Regions from separate parts of the Paenibacillus sp. sgz302114 genome, predicted to be linked through region 2. Evidence: a T-box and tRNA genes for the amino acid it is inferred to sense, from the RefSeq annotation. Region 2 holds a T-box; the other regions hold tRNA genes.
What was found. The T-box of region 2 lies ahead of metG (methionine--tRNA ligase). A T-box ahead of a tRNA ligase gene usually reads a tRNA of that ligase, here a tRNA-Met.

Region 1 (7,058 bases), on a different contig from region 2:
CATTTTCATACGGTTTCCTAACCTTCCTTAGTTATGAGTACGAAGCTACTACTCAGTATAGTAGCACACAAAAGAAATAAACTACCCGTTACTTCAACCAAAAAAAGAGACCCTCAGCAGAGCTGCGGATCTAACCTCTAAATTTAATAGTCCTCATTTCATTGCAAGCCAGTATAGATTTGAATTTCTTCTATAAACAAATCGTTAAGTGAGCTGACAGTGCCGTCTTTCTCCACCTGATATAAATCCAGCTTCTAAAACTGCTATAATCTATCGATATCTTTCCCTCTCGTTAGTAGATTATACTTAGTTTCATCTGTAAACACTGATTTGTACCTTAACAAACTCTCGATTTACACCATTTATTCACCTAAATCGATCTTTTCTATTAAACCATGCAGTTCTTTTTCATATCGTTACTGGTTGGGGTCACTTGTTATGCTTCAATATAAAATCCACGATCGGCTTGGGATCCGGCAGTCCGTGCGGATGGTGCCCGCCCCTTCTTTGCCGTTAAGTCGGCAGCCTTCAACAATTCGATTATTTTGTAATTGATACAAGCTCTCCGCTTTTTGAGAGCATATAATGCTGCAGTGTGGGCTCGTCATAAACCCCTTTCTTCTCGTATAAGTCCAATTGTACTTTCCCCGTATTTGAAGTCTTTATATCCCAGTCGGCTAAAATCAATTTATATTCCTTAGTGATATCTATATCTACAAACTTTCCTTCTCTAAACTGCAAAATATGCGGCCATCTTTCAACGTGCTCTGGCTGAGGATAGTCTATGGAGTAACCAATTTCAACAATATTATTGGCATCTAAATCTCCAATACGAATCTTGAAATTATCTTTAGTCAAATCAATGGGAGCTACATCCAATGCTATCCGTTGAAACATTTTATTAGGATCCGTTCGATATTCTAAATATACAGGTGCGGTGAAGTAGGCTGGATTATTCTCGTAATGACTTGTGATTATTCTTATTTCGTCATTAATTCCATCCTTGTTTAAATCTATTGAATATTCATGGAGTACAGTCAAATGATCGAGCTCAACATACTCAAGGATAGGTGGTATGTCATATTTAACATTGGGTTTGACTGTTAGGGTCTTACTCTTATTGATCCACTCTATATTGTTCCCGTAGTAAAGAGCAACGGCTTTAATCGGAACAAAAATTCTCCCGTTAATTAGAAGTATTTTAGAATTCAAAGGTACTTTTTCTCCATGATCCATAAAATAATCCTTACCGGTTTGGAATTTCAAATGTTCTTCCTCATCCCCGAGGTCTGTATCGTAAGAAACAGTCTTCGAATCTGGGTCCCACATGACTTCTTTGGAATTGAGGAGAAAAGGCAAACAATTTTGAAGACCTACTGAATCTACATACATATGACCCTTTATCAGCTTTCCTGCAAACGTCTTGTCCCCTCCAACCAAGGAATGTATTGTTCCTTCATTCTCTAAGACTTTACTTGCACTAGCAGGAATACTTAACGTTACGCACAAAATAGATATAAACACCATCGATAAGGTTAATCTTTTCATTGGCATAAACCCTCCTCTCGGGATTTATTGAATACATATATTAATAGACGTTAGATACAGTGCTAAGTTGCAATTTCATAACTAATTGCCGGAGGTTTCAAGTTTCAAGTTCCTCTAGTGAAGGTGGCTCGAAAATTTGTATCCACTCTTTAAGTTTATCTTTGGGTATGAAAAAGGTTCCCTCTCGATTCATCTCATTTCTAGCTTCTAATCGTTCAAACAACACCTCTTCAGGCACATCAACAAAATGAATTTTAAAGTCAGCCCCTAGATTATTAGCTCGAGTACGAAACTCGTCTCGTTGACTTCGAACCCAGCATCCAAAATCCAGAATAACATCAACACCAAGAATTAAAACTCTTGCCGCCACTTCCCACATCAGGGACTCCACAGAATCATGTCTGGAATCATGCTCTGTTTCCTCAGATTTCGTCATGTTATCCCCGAAATCATGCCCAAATAGATGGATATGCCATTCATCAGGAGTAAGGCGAAGTGCAGAGTATTTCGTTTCGAGTTGACGGGCCAAAGTAGTCTTACCGCTACAAGGAAGGCCAACCATTAAATGTAAGGACGCCACGAGATTCCATCTCCTTTTTCAACCTATATACAGCCACTTTGTTCGAATTCCTCCGAGCGGAACACACATCGCCTTATATCGGCTTCACCATGCGGCGATAGTCGCTATCTCCGATGCGCAGCGTGCCGGTTTCGGTATAGCCGCTTGCCGCGTAGAGCTTGTACGCTCTATCGTTATAGGCTTCCACGATTAGCGCCGTGCGGTCGAACCCGAGCTCGGCTGCACGCTGCTCGGCCGCAGTCATAAGCCGCTTCGCAATGCCCTGCCCGCGATAAGGCTCCGCGACAGCCAGCGCATCCAAATAGTATTCACCGTCCTGGGCCTCCCTGACGATTGCGCTTTCCGCCATCGACGGAGACCGGCGGCGCTGCTGCGCCAGAAAAGGCTCGTCCAGCAGATGCGCATCATTGCCGGAGTAAGCGACGAGCATGCCCGCGACCTGCCCGTCTTGTTCAGCGACGAGGACGTGGTCGCAGCTGATCCGATTGCCTGGCTGATTGTAGAAGCCTGCCAGCCGTTCAGCCGCCTCAGCCTCATCGGAAGCTCCAGTAAGCAAATACGCGATGTCCCCGATCGCTTCGAGCAGCAGCGGAATGACCGCCGGCGCGTCGTCTCTTGTCGCCATACGCGTTAACACGGCAATTCGCCTCCAATTCTTATTCTAATTCTGCTTCTTCCTATGTTACCGACTTCACTGAAAGTTATCTACGCACATTATATCCACTTGCCGAATGAGGCAAAACAGCCCTTTTACGTAGAAACACTACATTAAGTTTGCTTGTTAGTTCGAATTGCTGTAGCATAAGAGGCTAGATGAACGTTAAAAGATAAAGTGCTTAGTTATACGATCAATATCGCGGGGTGGAGCAGCTCGGTAGCTCGTCGGGCTCATAACCCGAAGGCCGCAGGTTCAAATCCTGCCCCCGCAACCAACCTACATGATTTGCTCGACATATATGAAAATGCCTCCAATCCACGTTCAGTGGATTGGAGGCATTTTTGCATAACTAGTTTTCACGCATTATTTTTCAAGTAACGCACTGAATCAGACAAGCTCTTGCTCCGTTCTCCTGACAAGCCGCATTCCAAAGATAAAAAGCCTTCATAACGCAGCTCCTTCAATTTGGCAAAAGGCTGACGGAAGTCCAGATGGCCAGTACCTGGTTCCTTCCGCGCGCTGTCGGCGAGGTGGAAGTAGCCGATGTTGCTGTAATGCTGTTCAATCACTGCGGTAATATCGGCTTCCTCAATGTTCATGTGGAAGAAGTCAGCCATTACTTTAATGTGCGAGCTTCCAGTCCGCTGAATGAGCGATACGGCCTGCTCGACCCGGTTAATCATATGATCCTCGTAACGATTAAGCGGCTCCAGCAATAGATACACGCCAAGCTGCTCTGCTTTCTCCGCGATTCTCGATAAGGAATCTAGCAACGCTTCCTCATCGCCTGCGGAATCGCGCGGCAGTGGGACGCCTCTCGTTACGATGCCAAAAGCAGCGGGAGCTATCAGGCCTTGCGCCCCGATTCGCCGAATTTGTTCCAGCGACAGACCGATTCCGGCTACTGCTTCGAGACGCTGCTCGCGGTCAAAATCTCCGATCCAATGTTTATAACCGCCGCATACGGCGCTCGCCGGAATTCCCGAACGCTCCGAAGCGAGTATAATTTCATCTGCTGTTTGCTCTGCTAAGGACGCTCCATGATGCGTAATCTCCACGCCGTCATATCCCAATTGTCTAGCTTCCGCGAAGATATCGCTGTAGCCGCTCTTTCCGGTCAATCTGTCCTGCAATGCGAACCTCACCGGGCATGACTCCTTTACTTGGATAAGTTGTTGTTCATGTATGGAAGCCGAAAGGCTTGTTGAGCTCCCGATATTGAGATGGCGGGACGCCAACATAGGATTTGAATAATCGGCTGAATGTCGGGATACCGCTGAAGCCTGCCGCAAGCGCGATTTCGCCGATGGATAGGTCGCTTGTTTGAAGCAGCGTCTTCGCTTTGAGTACTCGCATCTCGCGGTGAACCTGGATTGGAGACTTCCCGAACAATTCTTTGAAGCGATTGCTGACATACGTCGGGTGCATCTGTATTTTCTGAGCTAATTTGCCTAGTGACAATTCCTGCTCTGGATGCTGAATAATTTGCGCTAATATTTCCAGAAAGCTGTTGGAATGCTGATCTGGGCGATTAACCGCGTTCTCATTCATCGCCGAAACGAGGATCTGATACAGCAATTCCAGCGATTTGGCTTTCTCCAGAATACGGGTCGGTAGAAAACCAGGCGCAGCATTGCGGGAAATCGCGGAGTTCTGAAATTGGAGGAACGCTTGCTCGAATTCGGACGTATTCTCCAGCTTGAATATAAGAGGAAGCTGAAACAACCGGAACACGTCAATTAAACCAGCGATTTGGAACGTAAAATGCCACCACAGAAAGACGGATTCCTCATTCGTGTCCTTGTAATGATCATGCTCGATATTGGGAGGAATAAGGACGACATGCCCTGTGTCGATCGGATAAATGACGTCACCAATCCGCAATGTCGCCTTGCCTTCTTTATGGTAAGACATGACATAATAGGGAAGGACGCGACCGAGCACCTTCAGCTCTCTTCGGCTATGAATGTCGAATTGATGGATATGCAGCGACGCATGCTCGAGCAGCATGTTCAAGCTTTCACTCACGTTTCTTCCCTCCCTAGCCGAACATTTATTAGAAAGTCACACCAAGCTTGACGCTTCTCTCCGGATGCTGATCGACGAATTCCTCATAGCCTTCCGCACATTCAAGGAACGGGATGACCGGGTTAATGATTTCTTCGCAATTGATTCGATTCCCCTGCAGGATCGTCCAGCATTCGTTCTCGACTCTTCTCCAGCTCCATCTCGGATGGTCAGGGTTCGGATCGCTGCATGCGCGCGAGAAGATAATCTTCGCGTTATTGAAATGTGCTTCCCGGCCAAAATCAAGTCCGCCCTTGAAGGCGCGAGCCCATCCGACGTATGCGATTGTCCCGCCGTAGGCCAACCCGCGTAGAGAGGATTGGAGCGCCTGCTCATTCGCGCTTGTTTCAATGATGACATCGACGCCGAGCTTGCCCGTTGCCTTCTTCAATTCGAGGCCAATATCTTGCGTGAGCGGATCGAACGCAGCATCAGCTCCTGCCCGAAGCGCTGCTTCCCGCCGCTTGGCGATAGGGTCGATGACCGCCACGTAGCTCGCTCCGCCGAGGCGTGCCAATTGCGCCGCAATCGCGCCAATGGCTCCGAGTCCGAATACCGCTACCGTATCTCCAACTCGCATCCCGCTGTCCCGAATTCCGCTGAGCGCGAACTGGGCAGGATCGAAGCATAGCGCATTTTTCCATGGCATCGTGTCCGGCATCTTGAGCAAATAATAGTTATCGACTGCATTGACGATATGCGTTTCACGAATGCCCCCGTAACTGCACACCCGATCGCCCACTTTGTAATCAGTGACGTCGCTACCCGCTTCCACAATAACGCCGACCCATTGGTTGCCCAAGTTCCATTTGCCAAATTTATCGGACCTGTTCGTCTCATCCCTCGGAATAAACGCCTGCCACTCTTCATTATAGTAATCGTTCACATGCGGGCTCTCTCCACGGAACTCAGCGAGCTCGGAGCCATGTTTCGGTGAAGCATACTGAATTTGGACCTTCACTTGTTGCGCCTGAACGACCTCATCCTCATATGGAACCAAGGCTGCTTTTCTAGGAGAAACCGCTATCAATTTCTGCATCATATTATTCATGCTCCTTTGATCTTCTATGGTTTCGCAGTAAGCGCTTACGACGACTTAGCCCTAATTATAATGACATCTGCAGAACCCGTATATAGCCGTAATAAATAGATATATAACCGTTTTACAGGGCATGAAGCTAAACTATCACCTCTAGTAATTATGTACAAATTTGCTGCTTTGCTAAAAATAAAAATGACCCGCAGGATAGACACTTTGCATAAAATGTCTATCTTACAGGTCTAGGCTCAGATCTTGTTACGCCAGCGACTTCAGATCTGCAATGTAGCGTTCGAAGCTTACCGTCTCTCCTGTCAAACGCGACTGCTCAGCGGCAAAAACGAGCAAATGGCTGTGCGCGGATTCTAGCCCTGAGCTTACGCCGCTCGTCTCCGTCTCCACCTGCCTGACGAAGCTCTGCATGAGCACCGAATCCGCTCCGCTGTGCGAGCCTTCCTGCTGCTCTGGTCGAATGATCTCCGTCTTGCCGGAGAAATGGCGTATTTCAATTTCATTCGTGCCGGAATGGCCGAGCAGCTCGCCGGTCGTACCCATGATTTTGAAGGAACGGCTCGTGTCACGGGTAAATGCCGTCATCGTGAAAGCGACCGTCACCTCGTTATCGAACAGCATATTAACGACTTGATGATCGACGACATCGTTATCGCAGCGGAACACGCATCTGCCGTACGGTCCGTGCTTTAAAGCGTGCAGACGCGCTTCGATTGTCGGGGCGAGCGAGACGACATTTTGCGGCCACTCATCCTTCTCGTTCAGATACAGCTTAATCGCCGAAACTGGACATTCATGCTCCACCTTGCAGCCATCGGTGCAGCGGGCCGTTGACCCTTCGGGCGCATTCTCCTCTCGGAAATACGACAAACTGCCGTAGGAGGAAACACTCTTGCAATTGCCGCCGATGATCCACTTCAAGTAATCAAGATCATGGCAGCACTTCTGCAGCAGCATCGGGCTGGACAAGGTGCTATTGCGCCAATTGCCTCGAACGAAGCTGTGCGCTTGATGCGCGAAGCCGACGTTCTCCGTCCAATGAATCGTCATCAGCCTGCCGACGGCGCCTTGATCAAGCAGCCGCTTCACGGTGCTGAAATAGTTCGAGTATCGCATGCTGTGGCAGATTGTGAGTATCCGATTGCGGCGCTCCG
Region 2 (7,058 bases):
TTGGAAGCACTTCGCCATCGTTATGTATTTTATCGAATCTGCTTGTGGCCCAATAAGCTATTGCGCCGACTGAAGCCATGGCAGCTTTTTGTGGCATGGGCAGTCAGTTGGATGTTGTTCAAGCCTCTCGTAGTCGTCTTTATTGTCCTTCATGTTCTGGCACACTGGTCGACTAGAGCCATTATTCATATCAGAATATTCGGCTGGCGTAGACGGCGCAAATAACTTGCAACCATTTAGGAAGACTTGCCGGAAGGCGAGTCTTTTTTTATTTTCACAGCGATCCAATGGATGACAAACAGTAGCGGGATATAGGCGAAGATGAAATAAAATCCGAGATCATTGATGAACGATTCCAAAGCTTTGATCTGCGTTCTCTCATTAATGGTCAAAATCGCAATGTAGAGGGCCATCAGTACGATAGGTAACGAAATTCGCGGTTTAAGAGAAGTAACTCGCTTCATAATTCGTGTACAGCATCAGATGGGGATACAAACCGTGGGAATGATAATTAACAGCCACATAAAAATAAACAGATACTCGAACCTGGCAAGAAACGATAGCTCAATGATCTTCGTCATCGCAAGCGTTGGCCATAGCGTATGTTTCAGAAGTCCTTGATTGAAATACATAAGCGTTATGATCATGATTGCCGCATACTTAATTGTTGAGAACAGGATGGCAAGGTGAGCCCACTTGACGTTCTTCTCGGAAGCTTTCAAGAAAGGAAAGTAAATAAGCATTGCTTCGATTCCGAAGAAAATGAAGCCAATAGATCTGGAGCCTTGAATTAAATCAAGCAACGAATGATTGAGTACAGGCAGCAATCGATGGAGTTCGCCCTGGCGGACGGGGAAATTGAACCAGATAAGCATCGGGAACATAGCCGCGTAGAAGAAGCTAACCCCCGCGACAACTCTGAACCCGCCGGAAACGACATAATAGATCAAACAAATGATGAGTCCTGTCATAGCCCATAATCGAGCGGATGGAAAGACCCACACTTGAATAATTTCGATATAAGCGCGGAGGAAGAACAGCGTCATCAAGAAGTAATAACCGACTAATAGCAGAGAAACGGTATTGCCAATGAATTTGCCGAACAGCGTTTGGTGGATTTCGATCGCATCTTTCGATGGATTTCTAAGCATTCGATATATCATCCAGACGATTAGATGCATGCTCAATCCCAGCATAATGATGGATATCCAAGCATCTTGACCGGCGCCGACAAGCACAAGACTTTGAAAATTAAATATGGTCGCTGCAGGTGTGCCGCCCAAGATATACCCTTATATGCAATGTAAAAAGCCTTAGTAAGGTATCAACCGTACTAAGGCTATTCATGCTGTTTTCCGCACTACTGAGTATTAACTGCTGCTGCCGTTAGCAAAAAACGAAGCGTTTCTTGGCGAGCCTGAGTTGTTAGCGGAATGAGGCATTAGCCCGCAGGAAATTCTTGAATCGATTGAAGTTGAACTTGTTTTGATTATTAAACTAAACCACTTAAGGAGCGTGTCTACAAATGGAAATCAGAATGGATTATATGAAAGTGCGCCCGGAATCCTTGCAAGCCTTGTTGAAATTAGAAGGGTATGTAAATAAAAGCGGTCTAGACAAAACGTTATTGGAGCTAGTGAAAACTCGCGCATCGCAAATCAATGGTTGTGCCTTCTGTCTGGACATGCATACGAAAGATGCTCGTGCGATGGGGGAGACAGAGCAACGACTGTATTTGCTCAATGCTTGGCGTGAAGCGCCGTTCTATACGGATGCAGAGCGCGCAGCTCTGGCGTTGACAGAAGCGGTAACCAAGATTTCGGAGGGCGGCGTGTCCGCTGAATTGTATGAGCAAGTGCGCAAACATTTCGATGAAGGACAATTTGTCGATCTGCTAATGGCGATCAATGCGATCAACGCATGGAATCGTATGGCGATCTCGACAACCATGGTTCCGGGAGCTTATCAGCCAGCAGCTCATAAATAACGGATCATAAATGGAGGCACTATGGGCTACAAAATACTTCTATTTGATCTTGATGACACGCTGCTGGATTTCGGAGCGAATGAGACGGATTCACTGACTCAATTATTTCAGCAATATGGTCATACATTCTCGGATGAGTTGTTTCAATTATATAACTCCGTGAACAAACAGCTGTGGACCGAATATGAGAATGGAACGATAACGCTCGACGTCGTTCTGAACTCGAGATTTTCAGAGACGATGTTGAAGATGGGATCTGTCGTGGATGGTCCTGAATGGGAGAGTCGATATCGAGAATTGTTAGGAGATGGAGAACAGCTTCATATCGAAGGCGCTTTGGAAGTGTGTCAGCGCTTATCTGCAACCCATCGACTGTTCATCATTACGAATGGGATCACCCGCACGCAGATAAAGAGACTGAAGACGGCGGGGCTATATGACTACTTCGAAGATATCTTTGACTCGCAAAGTATTGGCTATTCGAAGCCTTCTCCTAAGTTCTTCGATCACGTCATCAACCAGATCTCGAATTTCAACAGAGAAGAAGCGCTTATTATTGGGGATTCGCTTCAAACAGATATCAAAGGCGGCTTGCTGTCAGGTATAAATACTTGTTGGATCAACCGAAATTCGAAGCAGAATCCAACAGATATTCAAAGCACTTATACGATCTCGAACTTAACGGAGCTATTCGCAATCTGCAAATAAATTACCGTATTTGGTGGCACTGGCCTTATTTGTAAAGTCTGTCTAAGCTGCTAGAGAAAATGTACAAGCAGAAATTTGCCAAATTCTCGCATATTTGATCCGTTCCATGTGCCTTCGATTGTCACCCAGATTCCTTCAGTCATACCATATGACAAAGGAAGGTGATAATCATCATGCGCGTAATTATTACATTGGCATGCACAGAATGCGGTGGACGCAACTATATGACGACCAAGAACAAGAGAAACAACCCACAGCGTCTGGAGCTTAAAAAATATTGCCCGACCCATAAAAAGATGACGCTCCACAGAGAGACAAGATAGCTGGGATGATCGTTGACAACATGAAATTAACTGTATATAATTGGAAATAACTTTAATAAATAAGGCAACGATGAGAACGAGTAACGGGAAGACGACTTGACCAGAGAGCTCCGGACCGGTGAAACGGAGTAAAGAAGTCACCCGCGAATATGGTCTCTGAGCCGCGCACCGAACCCTCAATTAGCAATAGGCTGCGCCGGGAACCTGCACCCGTTATCGTGCTAGAGTATAACCGTTTGCGGCGGCGTACTCGAAGAGGTATATGCCGTGAGGCATCTACGAAACTGGGTGGTACCACGTGAGTGATAACAGACTCTCGTCCCTTTTGGGATGGGGGTCTTTTTTGTGCGCAAAATAGTCCGCTAAAAGGGAATTAAGGAGGGGATACGATGAGAAAAATTTTTATTGGAGGGGCATGGCCTTATGCGAATGGCTCACTTCATCTAGGGAGATTAGCAAGTGTTCTGCCTGGGGATGTGTTGGCGCGGTACCACCGAGCACGTGGAGATCATGTATTATACGTTTCGGGAAGCGATTGTCATGGTACACCAGTTGCTGTGCAAGCCGCGCAAGAGGGAGTGAGCCCGAAGGAAATTGCTGATAAATATCATAATGAGTTTTTGGATTGTTTCTCAAGGTTAGATTTCTCTTACGATCTATACGCTCGAACCGATGAGGAACATCATCACAGGACGGTTGAGCATCTATTCCTTCAGCTTCTGGATAACGGCTATCTTGACCGCAGAACCGTACTACAAACTTATTGCGAGAATGATGCGCGTTTCCTTCCAGATCGTTATGTTGAAGGAACCTGCCCAGTCTGTGGAGAAAAGGCAAGAGGTGATCAGTGCGACTACTGCTCTACTTTGTTGGATCCATCGGAGCTACTAGACAGAACATGCAAGCTTTGCGGACATTCGCCGGTCGACAAGCAGACCGAGCATTATTATCTGTTGCTATCCAAGCTTCAAGAGGAGCTTCATGCTTATAAGAAAGAGGCCGTAGGCTGGAGAGACAATGCGGTTCAGATGACAGAAAGGTATTTGAAGGAAGGGCTTCAAGATAGGGCAGTAACCCGGGATTTGGACTGGGGAGTCGATGTTCCCGTCAGTGGATTCGAAGGCAAGAAGATCTATGTCTGGATAGAAGCAGTGAGTGGGTATCTATCAGCAAGTATCCGATGGGCGGAAACTAATGATACAGACTGGAAGCCATTCTGGGAGCGGGACGATAACACGACCATTGCCTATTACGTACACGGTAAGGATAACATACCCTTCCACACGTTAATTTGGCCTTCCATTCTATCAGGAGCCGTTGATTTGCATCGTCCAGATCGTATCTTCTCCAGCGAATATATGACTCTGGAAGGTAAGAAGTTTTCCACGAGTCGGAATTGGGCAGTTTGGGTTCCGGATATACTTGAGCGCTATTCCAACGATTCGATTCGCTACTTCTTGATTGCCAATGGTCCTGAGAAACGAGACAGCGACTTTTCGTGGAGAGAGTTCATTCACAGTCATAACGGAGAGCTTCTTGGAACTTTCGGGAATTTTGTGAATCGGACCCTTGCTTTTGTTATGAAGTCCTTCGATTCCCGGATACCTGCTGGAAACCTTGATTCGGACTGGTCGTTGACACTCGAAAACCTTTATCACCAAGTAGGTGAGCTGATTGAGGCGGGGCGCTTTAAAGAAGCGTTGGAAATGATATTTAGTGCAATTCGGAGAGCAAACAAATATTTCGACGAGGAGAAGCCTTGGCTCACCTATCACGACAATCAAGCAGCTTGTTCCCAAACCCTGTTCGTCTGCACGCAAATTATCGCCAATCTTAGTTATTTGCTGAATCCGTTTATACCAGCATCATGCAGACAAATACGAGCTTTTCTAGCTATCGGAGATCCGGGCTGGAAGCTTACTTCCGTTCCGACAGGCTTGCAAATATATGGCGTGAATCACTTATTTGATCGCATTCCAGTTGAGCGGATTAAGGAAGAGGAAGCTCGTTTACGTAAGTAATAACCTCGGGGGGGTGGTCCAAATGAACAGTAATGAGCAATGGCAGCAGCCGCAGCAAGAGATTGTCATTAATTTATCGATCGAGCCGGACGAAGTCCCCAAACTAAGAGAGACCGTTGGTTGGGAGGGGAGACATTCTGATTATCCGATTTTGTTTGAGCGCTGCAATTTCTGGGCGGGAGTCCGGGATGAGCGTAATGAACTGATTGCCTTCGGTTATGTTGCAGGAATGGGCTTGCAGCATGGCTATATGGAGGACATTATCATACATCCGGAACATCAGAGGAAGGGGATTGGCGAAGCACTTGTAAAGCGATTGCTTCAAGAAGCAGAGCTTGCCGGTCTTGAGATTGTAACGTTGACGTTCGACACGAAGCACGCATCGTTCTATACAAACTGCGGGTTCGTTCCTTGTGGCGGCGGGGTATGGAGAAAAAAATAGGAGGTTAGTCCATGTTGAAGCTATTTCAATATAACTGGCAAGTTCGAAATGATTGGTTTAGCTGGTGCGAGTCAGTGGCCGAAGAAGAGCTAATGAGAAAGCGCACCGGTGGACTAGGTTGCATTTTGCCCACACTCTATCATATTGTTGCAGTCGAATATGGCTGGCTAAGTGGCGGAATCCAAAACAAGCAGATCACAATCCCGTCATTTGAGGAAATAGCCACGTTGCAGCAAGTAAAGGATTTCTCCGCACGCTGCCATCAGGAGCTTATGCCATTTGTCCAATCGTGGAATGACAGTCTGGAAGATCGCATTATGATTGATATTACTGACGATGGAGAACAGGAAGCCCATACTTACGGAGAGGTGATGCGACACGTGATCGCTCACGAAATTCATCACATCGGTCAATTGTCGGTGTGGGCACGGGAGGCCGGAAAGAAGCCGGTGACAGCGAATTTTATTGGAAGAGGATTAATTACGATAGACGGAGCAGTGAAGTAATAATGCTGATACCATGCGAAACTGCGCCCACGAAGCGCAGTTTCGCTTTTTTAGTATGAGAACAAGTTCGTTTTATTTGCAGGTATGATGCCAGACGATGCGAAAGCAAGTATGTTTCTGCTACCATGAACAGTTAGGACATATGTCCTTTTCGAAATCAACCGTCCATTGTTAAATAAAGAGAGCAGTTGGATTGGGGAGGAAGAAGAGGAATGAAAGGAATTGGTTATGCGATACTTGGCGGCGTATTTCTAACGATGCAAAGTACCGCCAATGCCGTAATCGGCACTCGGCTCGGAACATGGCAAGCGGCGACTTTAACGCAAGGAACAGGGTTTGTTGCTGCTTTGATGGTCATATGGATGATGAAGGATCAATCTTGGAGGAAGCTCTCTCAGGTAAAGTTCCATTATCGGATGGGCGGCATGCTGGCAGCGATTATCATATTCAGCAGCATTACTGCTTTTCATCACAATGGCGCAGCTTTAACGGTATCTTCATTAATGATCGCTCAAGTATTGGCCACGCTTGGCATGGAGAAGGCCGGATGGTTCGGGACGCGCACGCTGCAGCTTCGTTTGCCGCACTGGATTGGAATTGGACTCATGATTACGGGAATCTTATGTCTATCCTATTAGGCTGCGATCGCATGAAGGAGAGAGGACGCTAAGATGAAGGAATTCGATAACGCAGATCGGATAAAACAATATCTCGACCAATATGAACTGGGTAATGTCTTCCCGAATGCACTTCGACAGCATCTCGTGCTGTTCAAGTTTGGCCCAGAGGAAGCTCTATGCAGGCAAGGCGAGACGCAGGAATGGATATTCGTACTCGTGAGCGGGAAAGTGAAGGTTTATACGACGTCATCGGATGGGAATACGCTGCTGGTCAATTTCAACTCGCCGCTCGGGGTCATTGGCGAGATCGAGTGTCTAAGCGGGCTGGACACGTTGAATACGGTAACGGCCGTTACGGCCGTTGAGGCGATTGGTATTCATCAACGTTCGCTGCATCTGTACCGGGAAGAAGTGTCGTTCCTGCAGTTTCTGCTGCATCTGGTCTCGCACA
Region 3 (7,058 bases), on a different contig from region 2:
AGTCACTTATCCAGGCTAAGCAAGCAATTGCTAACGTTATCTTCATTGGAAGAATCCACGAACGTACTCATAAAGAAGCCCTTCCAACTACGCACGCAGATTCGCCAGATCGTCCAAGTGCTTGAATGGCAATTAACAGATAAGATGTTGGCTCTCTCTATTGCGGTGCCAGAAGAAGTGATCCTTAAAGGAGATGAACTGCTGCTCTCCCAGGTTTGGACGAATCTGCTCGTAAACGCTGTGAAACACACACCTGTTGGCGGGGAGATTGCCATTCGCGCAGTATCGGTTCACGACGGATATGAGATCAAGATTTCCGATACGGGCCCCGGTATAGCGGAAGAAAATCTGCCATTCCTATTCGATCGATTCTATCGAGTAGACCCATCGCGCGATCGCGAGACCGGAGGGACCGGTTTGGGTTTGTCGATCGTCAAGAAAATCGTTCAATTGCATGGCGGATCGATTGAGGTAACCAGCCAGCTCGGTCACGGTACCGTATTTGTCGTCAAGCTTCCGCAATTGTAATCTGGTATTCATCCGCCGTTCATTTTCGAGCCCTAAATTGGTTACAGAACCAAGGGAGGGATGAACGATGTATCTGGCACTAAGGGAACTGAGGTTTGCAAAGACGAGGTATGTCATGGTCGTGACGATTATGCTGCTGGTTTCATTTTTGGTCTTGTTCGTGACGGGATTAGCCAATGGACTGGCTTATGCGAATGCTTCATCGATAAAAAATATGTCGGCGAGTCACTTTATATTGGAAAAGGATTCGGATCGTCGTTTTGGACGGTCACAATTGACGGAAACCGATTTAGCTGCTGCTCGTTCAATTGTAGGTGAGAACAACGCGGTTCCATTAAACATCCGGATGACGACACTCACAGAAAAGGGTTTGAGTTTGAAATCAGATGTGACCATGTTCGCGATTGATATGTCAAGCTGGCTCGCTCCAAAGGTAGTTGAAGGGCAGAATCTAACAAATAACACGCAAGGACAAGTACTGGTGGACCACAAGCTCCAAGATGCCGGGATTAAGATCGGCAGCATCCTAGTCGATCAGATGACCGGGATGAGCTGGACGGTGAGCGGGTTTGTCTCCAACGAATCATATAGTCACACGCCAAGCCTGTTTATGAATGAAAAGGATTGGCAGAAGCTGCAGGGACTTACCTCCGTGGGCATGCAAGATTCCTCGGTCAAATTGTATAATGCGATTGCCTTGAAAGCGAACGGAAGCCAAGCGGCTCAGCTAAGCAGTAAGCTGACGGATTCGGAAATCATCTCTAAGAGCCGTACTGTAGCTGCCGTTCCAGGTTATAAAGAAGAGCAAAGCTCGCTTCTGATGATGATTGCCTTTTTGTACGTAATATCCGCAATGGTGCTTGCCGTCTTCTTCTATGTGATTACGATACAGAAAACGAGTCAATTCGGTATTCTTAAGGCAATTGGGGTGAGAACAGGATATCTGGCGCGTAATGTCGTCGGTCAAGTGCTGTTACTGACGTTAGGAAGCTTAGCGATTAGTCTAGGACTCATTCGCATTGTTTACTCGGCACTTCCGTCATCGATGCCGTTTCAGCTTCATCCATCAACTCTGATGCTCTCTTGTTCCTTGTTTGTCGTAACGGCGATACTGGGCTCATTATTATCGGTGGTCAAAGTCGCCCGGACGGATGCATTAGATGCGATAGGGAGGGCTGCCGCATGAAGCCGCTGCTACGCATAAATGAAGTAACCCATACCTTTCATGACGGGGATTTCGAATTGACGGTATTGAACAAGCTATCTCTTCAAGTAAATGCAGGCGAGCTTGTCGCCGTAATGGGGCCATCGGGATCCGGGAAGAGCACTTTCCTCTCCATTGCCGGAGCCTTGTTGACTCCCACTAGCGGAGAAGTCTCCATAGATGGAATGTCGCTCTCGGGGATGAGAGCGCAGATGCTGGCGGAGCTTCGGCTTAAGCGGATCGGCTTCATATTCCAAAGCGCTAACTTGGTCCCTTACCTCAAAGTCGAGGAGCAACTGCTGCTCGTTGCGAAGCTGGCAGGGATGGATGCAGCTACGGCGGCCAAGCTTGCAGCCGAATTACTTGAGCGTATGGGATTAACGCATCGTCAAAAATATTATCCTGATAAGCTATCCGGCGGCGAAAAACAACGCGTCGCAATTGCACGCGCATGGATGAACAGCCCCTCCGTCTTATTCGCCGATGAACCGACGGCAAGCCTGGATGCCATGCGTGGGCAGGATGTTGTAAGAATGATCGCCGAGGAAGTCAAAGCAGCGGGTAAAGCTGCTGTCATGGTCACTCATGACGAGCGGGTGCTGCCGTTGTGCGATCGTGTCATGCATTTGAAAGATGGAGCTTTGATCATGGTTTCATAATCTCTTGACGAGAAAAGGGCACCCAGTTGTAGTTGTGGGTGCCCTTCTCTTTTGCGCTCTTACCTATAATCCATCGTAACGACGCCTGCATATCGGGCAAGACTTTCTTTAGATAGGTCTAATATCTTCACGTCTGTCGTCTGCGTTCTTGCAGCCTCGAGGAATTTGTCTACCTTAGCGAAGATAATCCTTCCGAGAAGCCCCAATGCCTTCGTGCTGTAATGCATCGGAATCGCTACAGTCGCTTGCAACTGGCGCATCACTTGAACGGCCTCCGGCCCATCGAGCGTCATCCTTCCCCCTACGGGAACGATGAGAACGTCCACTTTGCCGATAGCCTGGACTTGTTCCTCTGTGAGCAAATGCCCCAGATCCCCGCAATGACAGATCGTCAGCCCGTCCATTTGGAAACGGAAAACAATATTAGGTCCTCTTTTCTTGCCTTGCACCTTGTCGTGGAAAGTTTTGAAGCCGCTTATGCTCACATCGCCACAGCTGTATTCCTTCGGTTCATTCACAAGCAAGTAATTGCCCGAAGCAGCCTTAATCTTATTGTGATCGCCATGATTATGCGTAACGACGACAATGTCCGATTCAACCGGAACCGGCATACGGTAGCCAAGAAACTTATAATAGGGATCGATGAGAATCCTCGTTCCGGCATCCGATGTCAGCAGAAATGAAGAATGACCAAACCATTTGATCTTCATGAGTCAAGCACTCCCTCCGTACCCGGTTATGACTCCCTGCAATATTAACCGGAGACATCTCCACTTCATATTAATTTGAGAGGTCTCTGCTTGTCAAGGCGATTGACTTATGAATGTGCTTCTGAATAATAGACATCCCGATAAAGATACAGGAGGAAATAAGGGCTAATACGGAGCCTATTGTATATAACACATTAAAGTCATAATGATCGATAATCCAGCCGCCGCTGCTGCTCGCGATAAGGCTCGCCAAACTGCCAGCAATAATGGCGAAGATGGTTTGGCCTGTTGCTTTTAGGCCCCCAGGGCTCATTTCATAAATAAAGTTGACCGCCGCTGCCGTGTACAAACCGAAAGTAATCCCATGCAGCATCTGGCTCATGAACAATAGCTGGAACGTCGGTTCCAAGGAAAGCACGAACCACCGAAGGGTTGCAGCGCCCGCACAAAAAGCGAGTACATTGAAATAACCGAACCGTCGCAGCAAGTACGCAGAAAAAATAAACAGCGGTAACTCGCTTAGCGCTGAAACCGTGCTGAGCACACCGAGCTCTTGGGCTACTTCTCCGCCTAATTTATTGACAAGTAACGGGAAGAATACCATATTGAAGCCATTAGCAAGCCCGATCAAAAAAGCGGATAGTAGAAATACTACAAAATAGCGATTGGTTGCTAACTGACGGAATCCGGCAGCCATGGCATTTGTTTTTGCTTTCTTCCCTTCGGAAGACGGTTTCACTTGCAGCAGCGCGAAGAGTGCAACTAAACTCGTAACGAGATAAGTAACAAAAATCGTATTAATGCCCAAGTGATTGTACATAATGCCAAGCGGAGTCACTGTGAGCGCAAAGCTAATCGATCCTAATACACGGATGCCCCCATAGCTTTGACCATTTGCCCTGGCATGGCTGATCGTAATTTCTTCCATATTCGGCCTCACGGCCAAAGACAGAAAGAAATATACCGCAGACACAATGATATACATGTAAAACCGCTCTTTGCCTAGCAAGAAACCGAAAGTAACGACCGGCGTCAGCATTAAGCTCACCATTAACAATCGCTTTCCTATTCCATAACGATCGCTAAGATAACCCCAGAGCGTCTGAGCCGCAAGTCCGATTAACGGTCCCAGTGAGTATAGAAATCCGATCTGTTGGTTGCTTAGCCCATTCTGGGAAAACCAGTAGCTTAAGAATGGAACGAATGAGGCATTGGATATGTAGAACAAAAACATAAACACATGCATCGAATATTTGTTGATTGATGGGTTCATAAACTCTGTTCGCTCACTCCCGTTACTGGATCGAATGTCAGCATCTTGGTCCCAATCTTATCAATGAAGAAGCGATCATGGCTTACCGTAATGACGGCGCCGGGGAAGTGGATCAGAGCTTGCTCCATGACCTGAATGCTCATGAGATCCAAGTGATTGGTCGGCTCGTCCAAGATGATAACCGCCGCACCGGATAGAAGACACTTGGCTAGCGCCACCCGAGCCTTCTGGCCGCCGGACAGCTGGCTGAGCATCTTGCTCAGATCCGCCTCCGAGAATTGCAGCATGGACAGAAACTTATTCACCTTTTTGCGCGGAGCATCCAGTCCTAATCCGTACGTATTCACCGCATGGCTGACGGTATCCTTCGGATCAAGCTCCTCCCACATTCGGTTGAAGTAAGCATAGCTAACGCCCTTCTCCCAGATAACCTCTCCGGACTCCGGGTTCTCCTGCCCGGTAAGCGCCTTAATGAGCGTGGATTTCCCGCTTCCGTTCGGTCCCACGATGACCAAGCGATCTTCCTTCTGAATATCGAAGCTAACGTTCTCGAAGATCTGCCGCCCCTCGTAGGTTTGCCCGATCTGCTTCACTTCGCATAGCTTGTCCGGAAAGCGCAGTTTCTCGTAGATATCGGTGATCAGCACGTTAACGGGATGCGGCTCTATCCGCTTCTTATTATCTGCCAGCTTGCGCGAGAGACGGTCCTTGGAACCGGACTTCCTGCTTGCACGGGCGTCGATCGCCTCGGATTCCATAAGAAGCAGCTCTTCTTCCCACTCGAACTGGCGGTCCAGCTCCTTCTTGCGCATTTTCTTCTTACGGATGTAGTCGGTGTAGTTGCCTTCGTATTCTTGAAAATGGTAGTTCTCGATCTCGATCGTGCGCGTGACAACCTTGTCGATAAATTGCCGGTCATGCGACACCAGAATCATGGCTCCCTTGAATCGGTACAGCCACTGCTCCAGCCACGCGATGCCTTCCATATCCAAGTAATTCGTCGGCTCGTCGAGCAGAACGACATCGGGCAGCTCGATTAACATCTTCGCGAGCGCCGCGCGGTTACGCCATCCTCCGGACAACTCATCGATCGGCTGATTGCGAGAGCGGTCGTTAAACCCCAGCTTCGTAAGCACGGTATTAATCTCGACGGACACGTTCCAGCCATCAAGATGATCCATCTGCTCGAATAGCTCCGCCTGCCTCGCCAGCAGCTTGTCCATCTCGCTATCGTCAGTAACCACCCCCAGCTTGTCTCCGACCTCTTGCAGCTCACGTTCAATAAGGGCCACCTGTTCGAAGCAGGCTTCCAGTTCTTGCTGAACGGACAGGCTTCCTCTCAGCTCCGAGAATTGCGAGAAATACCCGATCCTGACATTCGGATCTATCTCCACCTTGCCGGATGTCGGCTCTTCTTGGCCCATAATGAGCCTAAATACCGTCGACTTGCCGGCACCATTCCGACCGATTAAGCCGATCCGTTCCCCTTGGATAACGCGAAAATAAATATCTCGAAAGATCATGGACTCTTCATACTTCTTCGTTACGTTCTCCAAACGTATTACGCTCATGGCAATCACCCTTCTGGTTTCAACACTCTAGCGTGATTATACCATCGCCGCCTTACGAATACTCCTTGAGTGAGATTTCCATTAAAGAACTTGCACTTTAGCTCGAACTGCTGTAGTATGAGAGACCTGAACAACGTTACGACCAACATGCTTAGTTATTCTATCGCGGGGTGGAGCAGCCCGGTAGCTCGTCGGGCTCATAACCCGAAGGCCGCAGGTTCAAATCCTGCCCCCGCAACCAACTTACAATCAACTCGTTCTTATATACAAATGCCTTTAACCCGCTGATTGCGGTTTAAAGGCATTTTTCTTTGTTCTCTTTTAAAGCAACTTAATCAGCTCTTCTAGCTCCTCAACCAATCCTTTTGCAAGTTCAAAATTAGCATCTTTTAGAGCCAATTCTATTTTTATTTCGAGTGCTTTTTTATTTTGTTCCGTTTCTAGATAGTCTTTATCAAAATGACTCGCATAAATCATCTGTCTAAATTTGCGCATACTCATTTTTCTAATCGTCTTATCTTCAATGATTAGAACATAATCCATACCATTTACAACCGAATAGAAATCATGAGAAATCATGATAATTGCGCCTTGATATGCCTCAATGGCTTGCTCCAGTGCTATTTGGGTATAGGTATCTAAATGGCTTGTCGGCTCATCAAGAAGCAATACGTTTGCTTTACTGGCAGCAACTTTAGCCAATTGAAGAATATTTTTTTCTCCGCCAGATAATGATGCTATCTTCTGATTAACGATTTCTCCTTCAAAGCCATAGCTTGAAATATACGATCTGACTTCATCATAAGTGTTAAACCCAGCATCGATGAATTCTTCGAGTATTGTATTAGAATCCTTTAGCATTTCGCCTTGAATTTGAGATAAATAGGCCACTTTAACATCAGCATTGATTTCAATTGAAGCATGATTATTTTTAAAGATATCTCGGAGTAAAGTCGTTTTTCCGGTACCGTTTGAACCAATAATGGCTACTTTATCCGTAGATTTTATCTCAAAGTTAACATTGTCCAACAGCAGCTCATCAAAGGAAACACGATAATCTTTGACATTTACAACAATGGCGTCTTCCATTTCATGTTCAATACCAAAACGAAT

Region 1: it encodes a tRNA-Met, which carries the amino acid that the T-box ahead of metG (methionine--tRNA ligase) is inferred to sense. The anticodon was not compared.
Region 3: it encodes a tRNA-Met, which carries the amino acid that the T-box ahead of metG (methionine--tRNA ligase) is inferred to sense. The anticodon was not compared.

Annotation. Positions count from the first base shown of each region.
Region 1 is NZ_JBVYOI010000013.1:1,487-8,544, forward strand. Features, by position in the region: gene AC0LWF_RS23100 (SDR family oxidoreductase) at 1-9, opposite strand, end outside; gene AC0LWF_RS28030 (hypothetical protein) at 159-251, opposite strand; gene AC0LWF_RS23105 (stalk domain-containing protein) at 541-1,548, opposite strand; gene AC0LWF_RS23110 (P-loop nucleotide/nucleoside kinase family protein) at 1,646-2,128, opposite strand; gene AC0LWF_RS23115 (GNAT family N-acetyltransferase) at 2,202-2,765, opposite strand; tRNA gene AC0LWF_RS23120 (tRNA-Met) at 2,984-3,060, shown strand; gene AC0LWF_RS23125 (TIM barrel protein) at 3,143-3,931, opposite strand; gene AC0LWF_RS23130 (AraC family transcriptional regulator) at 3,966-4,814, opposite strand; gene AC0LWF_RS23135 (zinc-binding dehydrogenase) at 4,843-5,892, opposite strand; gene AC0LWF_RS23140 (Gfo/Idh/MocA family protein) at 6,151-7,058, opposite strand, start outside.
Region 2 is NZ_JBVYOI010000004.1:184,103-191,160, forward strand. Features, by position in the region: gene AC0LWF_RS12885 (tetratricopeptide repeat protein) at 1-225, shown strand, start outside; gene AC0LWF_RS12890 (GerAB/ArcD/ProY family transporter) at 480-1,283, opposite strand; gene AC0LWF_RS12895 (carboxymuconolactone decarboxylase family protein) at 1,526-1,987, shown strand; gene AC0LWF_RS12900 (YjjG family noncanonical pyrimidine nucleotidase) at 2,009-2,695, shown strand; gene rpmG (50S ribosomal protein L33) at 2,869-3,018, shown strand; T-box leader at 3,077-3,345, shown strand; gene metG (methionine--tRNA ligase) at 3,408-5,039, shown strand; gene AC0LWF_RS12915 (GNAT family N-acetyltransferase) at 5,062-5,481, shown strand; gene AC0LWF_RS12920 (DinB family protein) at 5,493-5,987, shown strand; gene AC0LWF_RS12925 (DMT family transporter) at 6,200-6,625, shown strand; gene AC0LWF_RS12930 (Crp/Fnr family transcriptional regulator) at 6,659-7,058, shown strand, end outside.
Region 3 is NZ_JBVYOI010000009.1:52,198-59,255, reverse strand. Features, by position in the region: gene AC0LWF_RS20520 (sensor histidine kinase) at 1-528, shown strand, start outside; gene AC0LWF_RS20515 (ABC transporter permease) at 596-1,714, shown strand; gene AC0LWF_RS20510 (ABC transporter ATP-binding protein) at 1,711-2,391, shown strand; gene AC0LWF_RS20505 (MBL fold metallo-hydrolase) at 2,451-3,101, opposite strand; gene AC0LWF_RS20500 (MFS transporter) at 3,172-4,374, opposite strand; gene AC0LWF_RS20495 (ABC-F family ATP-binding cassette domain-containing protein) at 4,371-5,945, opposite strand; tRNA gene AC0LWF_RS20490 (tRNA-Met) at 6,110-6,186, shown strand; gene AC0LWF_RS20485 (ABC-F family ATP-binding cassette domain-containing protein) at 6,267-7,058, opposite strand, start outside.